Regions from separate parts of the Caldimonas hydrothermalis genome, predicted to be linked through region 2. Evidence: riboswitches for the same ligand, from Rfam matches in the RefSeq annotation. Region 2 holds a riboswitch; the other holds the start of a gene.

Region 1 (4,406 bases), on a different contig from region 2:
GTCGAAGACCCAGTCGTAGGGCTGCCCGTCGATGCGTCCGGGCTCAATGCCGTGCACCGCCTCGCCCCAGCACCACTGAACACCCCGCTCACCGGCCCCTGCGGCCAGCGCCTGCATGGCCTGCACGGTGTGGATGCGCCCTTCTTCGTGCAGCAGCCAGGCATGGGCGGGCCCGTGCACGGCGGGTTCGAGCTCCCGCAAGCGTTCGGGTGTCAGCGGTTCGGGCCGCCGGCCTGCGGGTGCCTTGGCCGTCAGCAGATCCACCAGACGCCGCGCTGCGCCGAGGTCGCTGCCGTGGGCCAGCAGCAGACTGCCGTCGATGCGCAGATCCACGGGCATGGGCAGCTCCGCCACGATGCGCGGCCACAGCGCCAGCGAGCGCAGGCCCAGCCGCGCCAACTCGGTGTTGGCGCATTCGAGTTCCGCCAGGGGGCTCAGCATCCCGGCTGCCGTCCAGCCCGCCGCACCCCGTGCCTGCGGCCCCTCGGCGGGGTCGAAGACGGTGACGCGGTGCCCGGCGCCCGACAACTGCCACGCCAGCAACCGCCCCAGCAGGCCGGCACCGGCAATGCCGATGGACATTGCCGCCATGGCTCAGCCCTGTGGATGCAGCGGGACGTAGAGCTCGCCGCCGGCTCGGCGGAACTCCTCGGACTTCGCCGCCAAGCCTTCAGCCAAGGCCTGATCCTCCGCGACCCCTTGCTTCGCGGCGAATTCGCGCACCTCCTGGGTGATTCTCATCGAGCAGAACTTGGGGCCGCACATCGAGCAGAAGTGCGCCACCTTGGCACTGTCTTTCGGCAGGGTTTCGTCGTGGAACTCACGAGCGGTGTCCGGGTCCAGGCCCAGGTTGAACTGGTCGGTCCAGCGGAACTCGAAGCGCGCCTTCGACAGTGCATCGTCGCGCGCCCGGGCCCCGGGGTGCCCCTTGGCGATGTCGGCGGCATGGGCGGCGATCTTGTAGGCGATCAGGCCCTGCTTCACATCGTCGCGGTCAGGCAGGCCCAGGTGCTCCTTGGGCGTGACGTAGCACAGCATGGCCGTGCCGAACCAGCCGATCATGGCCGCACCGATGGCCGAAGCGATGTGGTCGTAGCCCGGCGCGACGTCGATGGTGAGCGGCCCCAGGGTGTAGAACGGCGCTTCGTGGCAGTGCCTGAGCTGCTCTTCCATGTTGGCCTGGATCAGGTGCAGGGGCACATGGCCGGGGCCTTCGATCATGGTCTGCACGTCGTGCTTCCAGGCGATCTGCGTGAGCTCGCCCAGCGTGCGCAGTTCGGCAAACTGCGCTTCGTCGTTGGCATCGGCCAGCGAGCCCGGGCGCAGGCCGTCGCCTAGCGAGAAGCTCACGTCGTAAGCCTTCATGATCTCGCAGATCTCTTCGAAGTGCGTGTAGAGGAAGTTTTCGCGGTGATGGGCCATGCACCACTTGGCCAGGATGGAGCCGCCGCGCGAGACGATGCCGGTGCGCCGCCGCGCCGTGAGCGGGATGTAGGCCAGCCGCACGCCGGCGTGGATGGTGAAGTAGTCCACGCCCTGCTCGGCCTGCTCGATCAGGGTGTCGCGGAAGATGGACCAGGTGAGGTCCTCGGCCACCCCGCCCACCTTCTCCAGCGCCTGGTAGATGGGCACGGTGCCGATGGGTACCGGTGAATTGCGCAAGATCCAGTCGCGGGTGGTGTGGATGTTGCGACCTGTGGACAGGTCCATCACGGTGTCCGCTCCCCAGCGGATGGACCATACCAGCTTCTCCACCTCTTCCTCGATGCCGGAGGTGACGGCCGAGTTGCCGATGTTGGCGTTGACCTTGACGAGGAAGTTGCGCCCGATGGCCATGGGCTCGAGCTCGGGGTGGTTGATGTTGGCCGGGATGATCGCGCGGCCGCGCGCCACTTCGTCCCGCACGAACTCAGGCGTGATCACCTCCGGCAGTCGCGCCCCGAGCGGCTGGCCCCGCAGGCGGGCCTCGCGCTCGGCATCGGCCAGGTGCTCGCGCATCCACTCACGCCGGCCGTTCTCGCGGATCGCGACGAATTCCATCTCGGGCGTGACGATGCCGCGCCGTGCATAGTGCATCTGCGTGACGTTACCCCCCGCGCGCGCGCGGCGGGGCTGGCGCTGCAAGCCGGCGGCCTGGGCGCGCAAGGCTTTCAAGCGCTCGTGAGCCTCGTCGCGCAGGCCGTCATCCACGGCCTGGGCGGTGCGGCCCTCATAGACCTGCGTATCGCCGCGCGCCTCGATCCAGGGTTGACGCAGGGCCGGTAGGCCGCGGCGCACGTCAATGACGGTCTGCGGATCGGTGTAAGGGCCCGAGGTGTCGTAGAGCGTGACCGTCTCGCCGTTGGTGAGCCGCACCTCGCGCATGGGCACCCGCACGCCGGGATGCAGCGCGCCCGGCATCCAGACCTTGCGGGATGCGGGAAACGGCTCGCGGGCCTGGGCGAGCAACTGCGAAAACTTGTCGGGGGCGTTCATCGAGGGGCTCCTTTCCGGTTCATGGGTGCTCCGGAAAGTGCCCCTGGGAGGAGGCCCGGACCCGCCTGGGCCAGGACACGAGGGACAGATTCAGCTCTTCTTCCGCCGGTATTAACCGGATCAAGTTCATCGGGTTTGGCGTTTCACGCCATCTCAGCACACGGTGCACCCCGGAGCGCGTTGCAGTTTAGGACCCGGCAGCCTCCCGCGTCAAGGCAATGGCGCCCCGTGGCTGGCTATAGTGGCCGCCACCGACATCCCGGACTTCCTGCCGCCGACCATGCGACTGCCGCTTGCGAGCAAGTTGTCGTTCCGCCAGTTGCTGCTGGTGGCCTTCCTGCTGATCACCGCGCTGCTCGGCGCGGTGTTGCTGCGTGGCCTGTACACGCTGGAGGAACTGGTCAACCAGACCCAGGCCGGTGCCCAGCGCGCCGTCGTGCTCAGCACCGAGACCCAGGCCCTGGGCGAGCGCCTGGCCGCGATGGAACGCTCGGCCCGCCAGTTCCTGGTGCTCGACGATCCGGCGCTGCTCGAGCGCTTCGAGCAGGCTGCGGCCGAGGCCGAGGCGGGCCTCGCACGCCTGGACGAGGAATTGGGCGCCCCCCAGGTGCCGGCGTGGCCGCAAGCCGTGGCCCGGGTGCGGCAGGCCTTGCAGGGGCCGCGGGACATGCTGGCGCTGCGTGAACGCACTGTGGGCGAGGCCTTCGCCGAACTGGCCGACCTGCACACGGCACGCGCCATCCAGGTGCGTGCCGCCAACGAGGCCCACAACCGTGCCGTCCAGGAGGCCCTGGACGGCAGCCGCGCCCTGCTGGCGCGCCAGGTGCTCGCCGCCATCGTGCTGGCCGTGGGGCTGGCGCTGGTGTTCGGCTTGTGGCTGGCCCGGCCGCTCAAGCGCCTGGAACGCGCGATCGTCCAGCTGGGGGAAAACCGGCTGGACGAGCCCATCGAGATCCGTGGCCCGGCCGACGTGCGCGAGGTCGGCCGCCGCCTGGACTGGCTGCGTCTGCGGCTGGCCGAACTCGACGCCGACAAGGCACGCTTCCTGCGGCAGGTGTCGCATGAACTGAAGACGCCGCTGGCGGCGATGCGCGAGGGCGTCTCCCTCATCGAGGACGGCGTGACCGGCGCGCTGACCGACAGCCAGCGCGAGGTGGTGGCGATCCTGCGCCAGAACACCCTGATGCTGCAGCAGCAGATCGAAGACCTGCTGCGCTTCAACGCCGCCGCGTTCGAGGCCCGGCGACTGCAACGCGAACCCACCGACCTGCGCGAACTGCTGCAGGCCCGCATCGAGGAGCAGCGCCTGCAGTGGCAGGCCCGACAGTTGCACATCGAGCTGTCAGGGCAGGTCCCGCCTGTGGCGGTGGACCGCGACAAGCTGGGCACGGCGTTTCGTAACCTTTTGTCCAACGCCATACGCTACAGCCCCGTCGGCGCTACGATTCGCATCTTGCTGGCGCAAGACGGCGACCGCATCTGCCTCGACATCCTCGACGAAGGCCCCGGCATCCGCGAGAGCGACCGCGCCAGGGTCTTCGAGCCCTTTTACCGCGGCGAGATCCAGCCCGCCGGCGCCGCCCGTGGCACCGGCATCGGCCTGTCGATCGTGCAGGAGTACGTGGCCGCCCATGGCGGGCGGGTCGAGGTCCTGCCCAATGCGCCTGGCGCCCACTTCCGCATCGAACTCATCCATGCTCCCTGAACGGCTTCGGACCCTGCCCGCATTCGTCGGTGTGCTCATGGCGGCCTGCGCGCCCCTGCCCCAGGTGACCGAGGTCCGCACGGTGTCGGTGCCCCTGCGCGTCGAAGTGCCCGTGGCCGTGCCGGTCGTCGAGCCGGCCGATGCCGTGGCGCGACGCTTCGCGGCTCATCATGACCGTGTGCGCCTGCTCTCGCCGGCCGAACTGCAGCAGGAGATCGCCCGCATC
Region 2 (4,406 bases):
CGCCCAGCGCTTTGCGGCCACGCTGGCCTGGCTCGACACCGAGCCGGCCGTCGTGGGACGCAAGTACTGGGTGCGCCACGGCAACCGCTGGGTACAGGCCCGCATCACGGCCATCGACAGCCGCCTGGACATCCACAGCCTGCAGCCCACCGAGGCGCACGAGCTGGCCGTCAACGAGATCGGCCACGTCACCGTCGAAACGCAGCAGCCCCTGCCGGTCGAACCCTATGCGGACAACCGTGTCGGCGGTGCGCTCATCGTCGTCGATCCGAGCAGCCACCGCACCAGCGGGGCCCTGCTCGTGAAGTCGGTCGGCTGAGGCGCTCACGGACCATGGGCAGGATCGCCTTCATCGGAGCCGGCCCCGGGGCGGCCGACCTGATCACTGTGCGCGGCGCCCGGCTGCTGGCTCAGGCCGACGTCGTGCTGCACGACGCCTTGACCGACCCCGCCCTGCGCGAGCTCGCCCCCCGGGCGCGCTGGATCCATGTGGGCAAGCGCGGCTTTTGCGATTCGACGGGCCAGGCTGCGATCAATGCGTTGCTGGTGCGTCATGCGCGCGAAGTGGATCTGGTGGTCCGGCTCAAGGGCGGCGATCCCAGCGTCTTCGGACGGCTGGAAGAGGAACTCGAAGCCGCCGCGGCCGCAGGCCTGGCCACCGAGGTGGTGCCCGGCGTCACGGCCGCGCTGGCCGCTGCCGCGGCCAGCCAGCGCCCGCTGACGCGCCGCGGCACCGGTCGCAGCGTGAGCCTGACCACGGCCATGACGCGCGCCGGCGATCTGCATGCCAGCCGCAGCGCCGACACCGAGGTCTTCTATATGGCCGGCCGCCAGCTCGGCGCCTTGTCCCGCCGCCTGCGGGAGGCCGGCTGGCCGGACGACACCCCGGCCAGCGTGGTCTCACGCGCCGGCTGGCCCGATGAACTGCACAGCGACCATACCGTGGCCAGCCTGGCCCAGGCCAGCGTACTGCACGCAGGACGCCCGGCCGTGGTCATCGTCGGCTGCGGCGCTCGGCCCGTGTCCGCCGTCCCACGCCGGTTTCACCGTGCTCACGGGGCCGACCCGGCTGACAAGGTGGTTGCCCCCGGTCAAGACATGGGCCCCGGCCCCCGGCCTTAGAATCCCTGCCAATGCCTCCGAGCGGTCGGCTCGCTGCGGTGCTCCGGCCCGGCTCCTGTTTCTTCTCCATTCCTCGAGACTCCCCCTATGACCCACGTCGTGACCGAAGCCTGCATCCGCTGCAAGTACACCGACTGCGTGGACGTGTGCCCGGTGGATTGCTTCCGCGAAGGCCCCAATTTCCTGGCCATCGACCCCGACGAGTGCATCGACTGCGCGGTGTGCATCCCCGAGTGCCCAGTCAATGCCATCTTGCCGGAGGAGGACGTGCCCGGCGACCAGCAGCATTTCATCGCGCTCAACGCCGAGCTGTCCAAGATCTGGCCGAGCATCACCAAGCGCAAGGCGCCCCTGCCCGATGCGGACGAGTGGAAAGACCGCACCGGCAAGCTGTCCGAGCTCAAGCGCTGAGGCCTTGCCATGGACACGCCTGAGAGCACGCCGCCCATCGAGACCGATGCCGTCATCGTCGGCGCCGGCCCGGTGGGCTTGTTCCAGGTGTTCGAACTGGGCCTGCTCGAGGTCAAGGCGCACATCATCGACTCGCTGCCCTATCCCGGCGGCCAGTGCATCGAGCTCTACCCCGACAAGCCCATCTACGACATCCCGGCCGTGCCGGTGTGCACCGGCAAGGAGCTCACCGACAACCTGCTCAAGCAGATCGAGCCCTTCGGTGCCACCTTCCACCTGGGGCAGGAGGTCACCGAGGTCCGGCGCCGCGAGGACGGCCGCTTCGACTTGGCCACCGCCAGGGGCACGCGCTTCATCACCCGGACCGTCTTCATTGCCGGTGGCGTCGGCGCCTTCCAGCCCCGGCTGCTGAAGGTCGACGGCATCGAGAAGCACCACGACCGCCAGGTCTTCTACCGCGTGAAGAACCCGGCCCAGTTCGCCGGCAAGAACCTCGTCATCGTGGGCGGGGGCGACTCCGCCTTGGACTGGACGCTCAACTTCGCCCAGGACGGCCCGAACCGGGCCGAAAGCGTCATCCTCATCCACCGCCGCGACGGCTTCCGCGCAGCGCCCGCGTCGGTCGCGCGCATGAAAGAGCTGTGCGATGCGATGGAAATGCAGTTCGTGATCGGCCAGATCACCGGCATCGAGGAGCAAGGCGAACGGCTCACCGGCGTGAAGGTCACCGGCAGTGACGGTGTGACGCGCGTCGTGCCGCTGGACATGCTGCTCGTCTTCTTCGGCCTGAGCCCCAAACTCGGCCCGATCGCCGAATGGGGCCTGGCGCTGGAGCGCAAGCAGGTCGTGGTCGACACCGAGAAGTTCGAAACCAGCATTCCCGGCATCTTTGCCGTGGGCGATATCAACACCTACCCGGGCAAAAAGAAGCTCATCCTCTCGGGCTTTCACGAGGCTGCACTGGCTGCCTTCGGCGCCGCGCCCTACATCTTCCCGGACAAGCGCATCCACCTGCAGTACACCACCACCAGCCCCAAGTTGCACAAGGTGCTGGGCGTCGAGACCCCGAACTTCGACGACTGACGCGGCCCGCGCGGCTGCGCGATAATCCGCATGGCTGCGCAGCCTGCTGCACAGCCTTCCGCTAGGGGTGTTGGGCCTGCCAGGGCCCGGCTGAGACAGTCCCTTTGAACCTGATTGAGGTAATCCTCGCGCAGGGAAGCGTCCGAATGGCTGGCCCGCCCGCTCCCACGGGCCCCCTCCTTCCGCCGCCGCCCTGCGTCTTGCCAGAAGAGTTCGCAGATGGCCGCCGCAGTACGTCGTTTCTCGCCCTTCATTGCCCCCGCCCTTCGCCCGGTGGCGCTGGCCTGCCTCGCGCTGATGGCGTGTGGAGCCCGGGCGCAGGCCGCCTCCGACGCCTTGCCCGCCATCACCGTCACCGGCCAGGCCCCCACCGCCCGCGCCGAGGTGGGCGGCTTCGGCGCGGTACCGCTGGCGCGCACCCCCCTGTCGGCCACGGTGATTCCCGAAGGCGAGCTTAAAGACCGCGGCGCCACCCGCATGGCCGACGCCGTGAGCCTGGATGCCGCCGTGAGCGACAGCTACAACTCCCAGGGCTACTGGGACTTCCTCTCGGTGCGCGGCTTCGTGCTCGACAACCGCTTCAACTACCGCCGCGATGGCCTGCCCATCAACGCCGAGACCTCCATCCCGTTGGACAACAAGGCCGCGCTCGAAGTGCTCAAGGGCACCAGCGGCATCCAGGCCGGCACCAGCGCACCGGGGGGTTTGGTCAACCTCGTCGTCAAACGCCCCGAAGGCCGCGTGCGCAGCGTGGAACTGGGCTGGCGCAGCCGCCACACCGTGGGCACGGCGGCCGACATCGGCGAGCGCTTCGGCATGGATGAGCGCTTCGGCCTGCGCGTGAATGCCGCCTACGAACACCTCGATTCGCCTCTGCGCAGCGACACCGGCCAGCGGCGCCTGCTGGCCGTGGCCGGCGACTGGCGCCTCACCCCGGCCACCACCATGGAAGCCGAAGTCGAGACCAGCCGCCGCAGCCAGCCCAGCCAGCCCGCCTTCAGCCTGTTGGGCGACACCCTGCCCGCGCCGACCGACCCACGCATCAACCTCAACAACCAGAGCTGGTCGCAACCTGTCGTGATGGACGCCCTCACCGCCTCGCTGCGCGTGCGCCACCGGCTCGATGCCGACTGGCGCCTCACCGCCCACCTGGGCACACAGCGGCTCGAGACGGACGACCGCCTGGCTTTCCCCTACGGTTGCGATGCGCAAGGCCGCTACGACCGCTACTGCAGCGACGGCAGCTTCGATCTCTACGAGTATGTCAGCGACAACGAGCGGCGCCGCACGCACGCGCTCAACCTGTCTGCCGATGGCCGCTTCAAGCTGGGCGGGATGCAACAGACCCTCACGGCTGGCGTGCTGTTCAGCCGCTACAAGGCACGCCTGGAAGATCAGATCTACCGCTGGGCCGGCACCGGCACGATCGACGGGCAGACCCAGGTGCCGCCGTCCGACCGACAGCCCGACCCCAACACGAACCGCACCGAGCGCTCCACCGAGTTCTATGTGCGCGACACGATCGAACTGGCCCCGCGCTGGACGGCCTGGGCAGGCCTTCGCCACACGCGATTGCACCGCAGCACTGAACGCACCAGCGGCGATCCGCAGGCCACCGACTACCGCCAATCCATCACCACGCCCTGGCTGGCTCTGAGCCATGAGTTCAGGCCGCGTCACATGGTCTACGCCAGTTGGGGCCGCGGGGCCGAATCCGAAGTGGTGCCCAACCGGGCCCGCTACACCAACGCCGGGCAGGCCTTGCCCAGTCTGAGGAGCCGGCAGGTGGA

Evidence for each region. A riboswitch is a leader RNA that binds a small molecule or an ion and turns the genes downstream of it on or off. The one in region 2 is predicted to bind thiamine pyrophosphate.
Region 1: it holds a riboswitch for thiamine pyrophosphate, as region 2 does, so the genes downstream of both, thiC (phosphomethylpyrimidine synthase ThiC) here and AC1ECW_RS06070 (TonB-dependent siderophore receptor) in region 2, are expected to answer to the same signal.

Annotation. Positions count from the first base shown of each region.
Region 1 is NZ_JBWQXA010000004.1:118,600-123,005, forward strand. It holds gene AC1ECW_RS07415 (FAD-dependent oxidoreductase) at 1-582, opposite strand, end outside; gene thiC (phosphomethylpyrimidine synthase ThiC) at 595-2,475, opposite strand; TPP riboswitch at 2,556-2,658, opposite strand; gene AC1ECW_RS07425 (sensor histidine kinase) at 2,756-4,180, shown strand; gene AC1ECW_RS07430 (hypothetical protein) at 4,170-4,406, shown strand, end outside.
Region 2 is NZ_JBWQXA010000003.1:192,864-197,269, reverse strand. It holds gene AC1ECW_RS06090 (sulfate adenylyltransferase subunit 1) at 1-319, shown strand, start outside; gene cobA (uroporphyrinogen-III C-methyltransferase) at 334-1,122, shown strand; gene fdxA (ferredoxin FdxA) at 1,210-1,533, shown strand; gene AC1ECW_RS06075 (NAD(P)/FAD-dependent oxidoreductase) at 1,543-2,616, shown strand; TPP riboswitch at 2,670-2,770, shown strand; gene AC1ECW_RS06070 (TonB-dependent siderophore receptor) at 2,836-4,406, shown strand, end outside.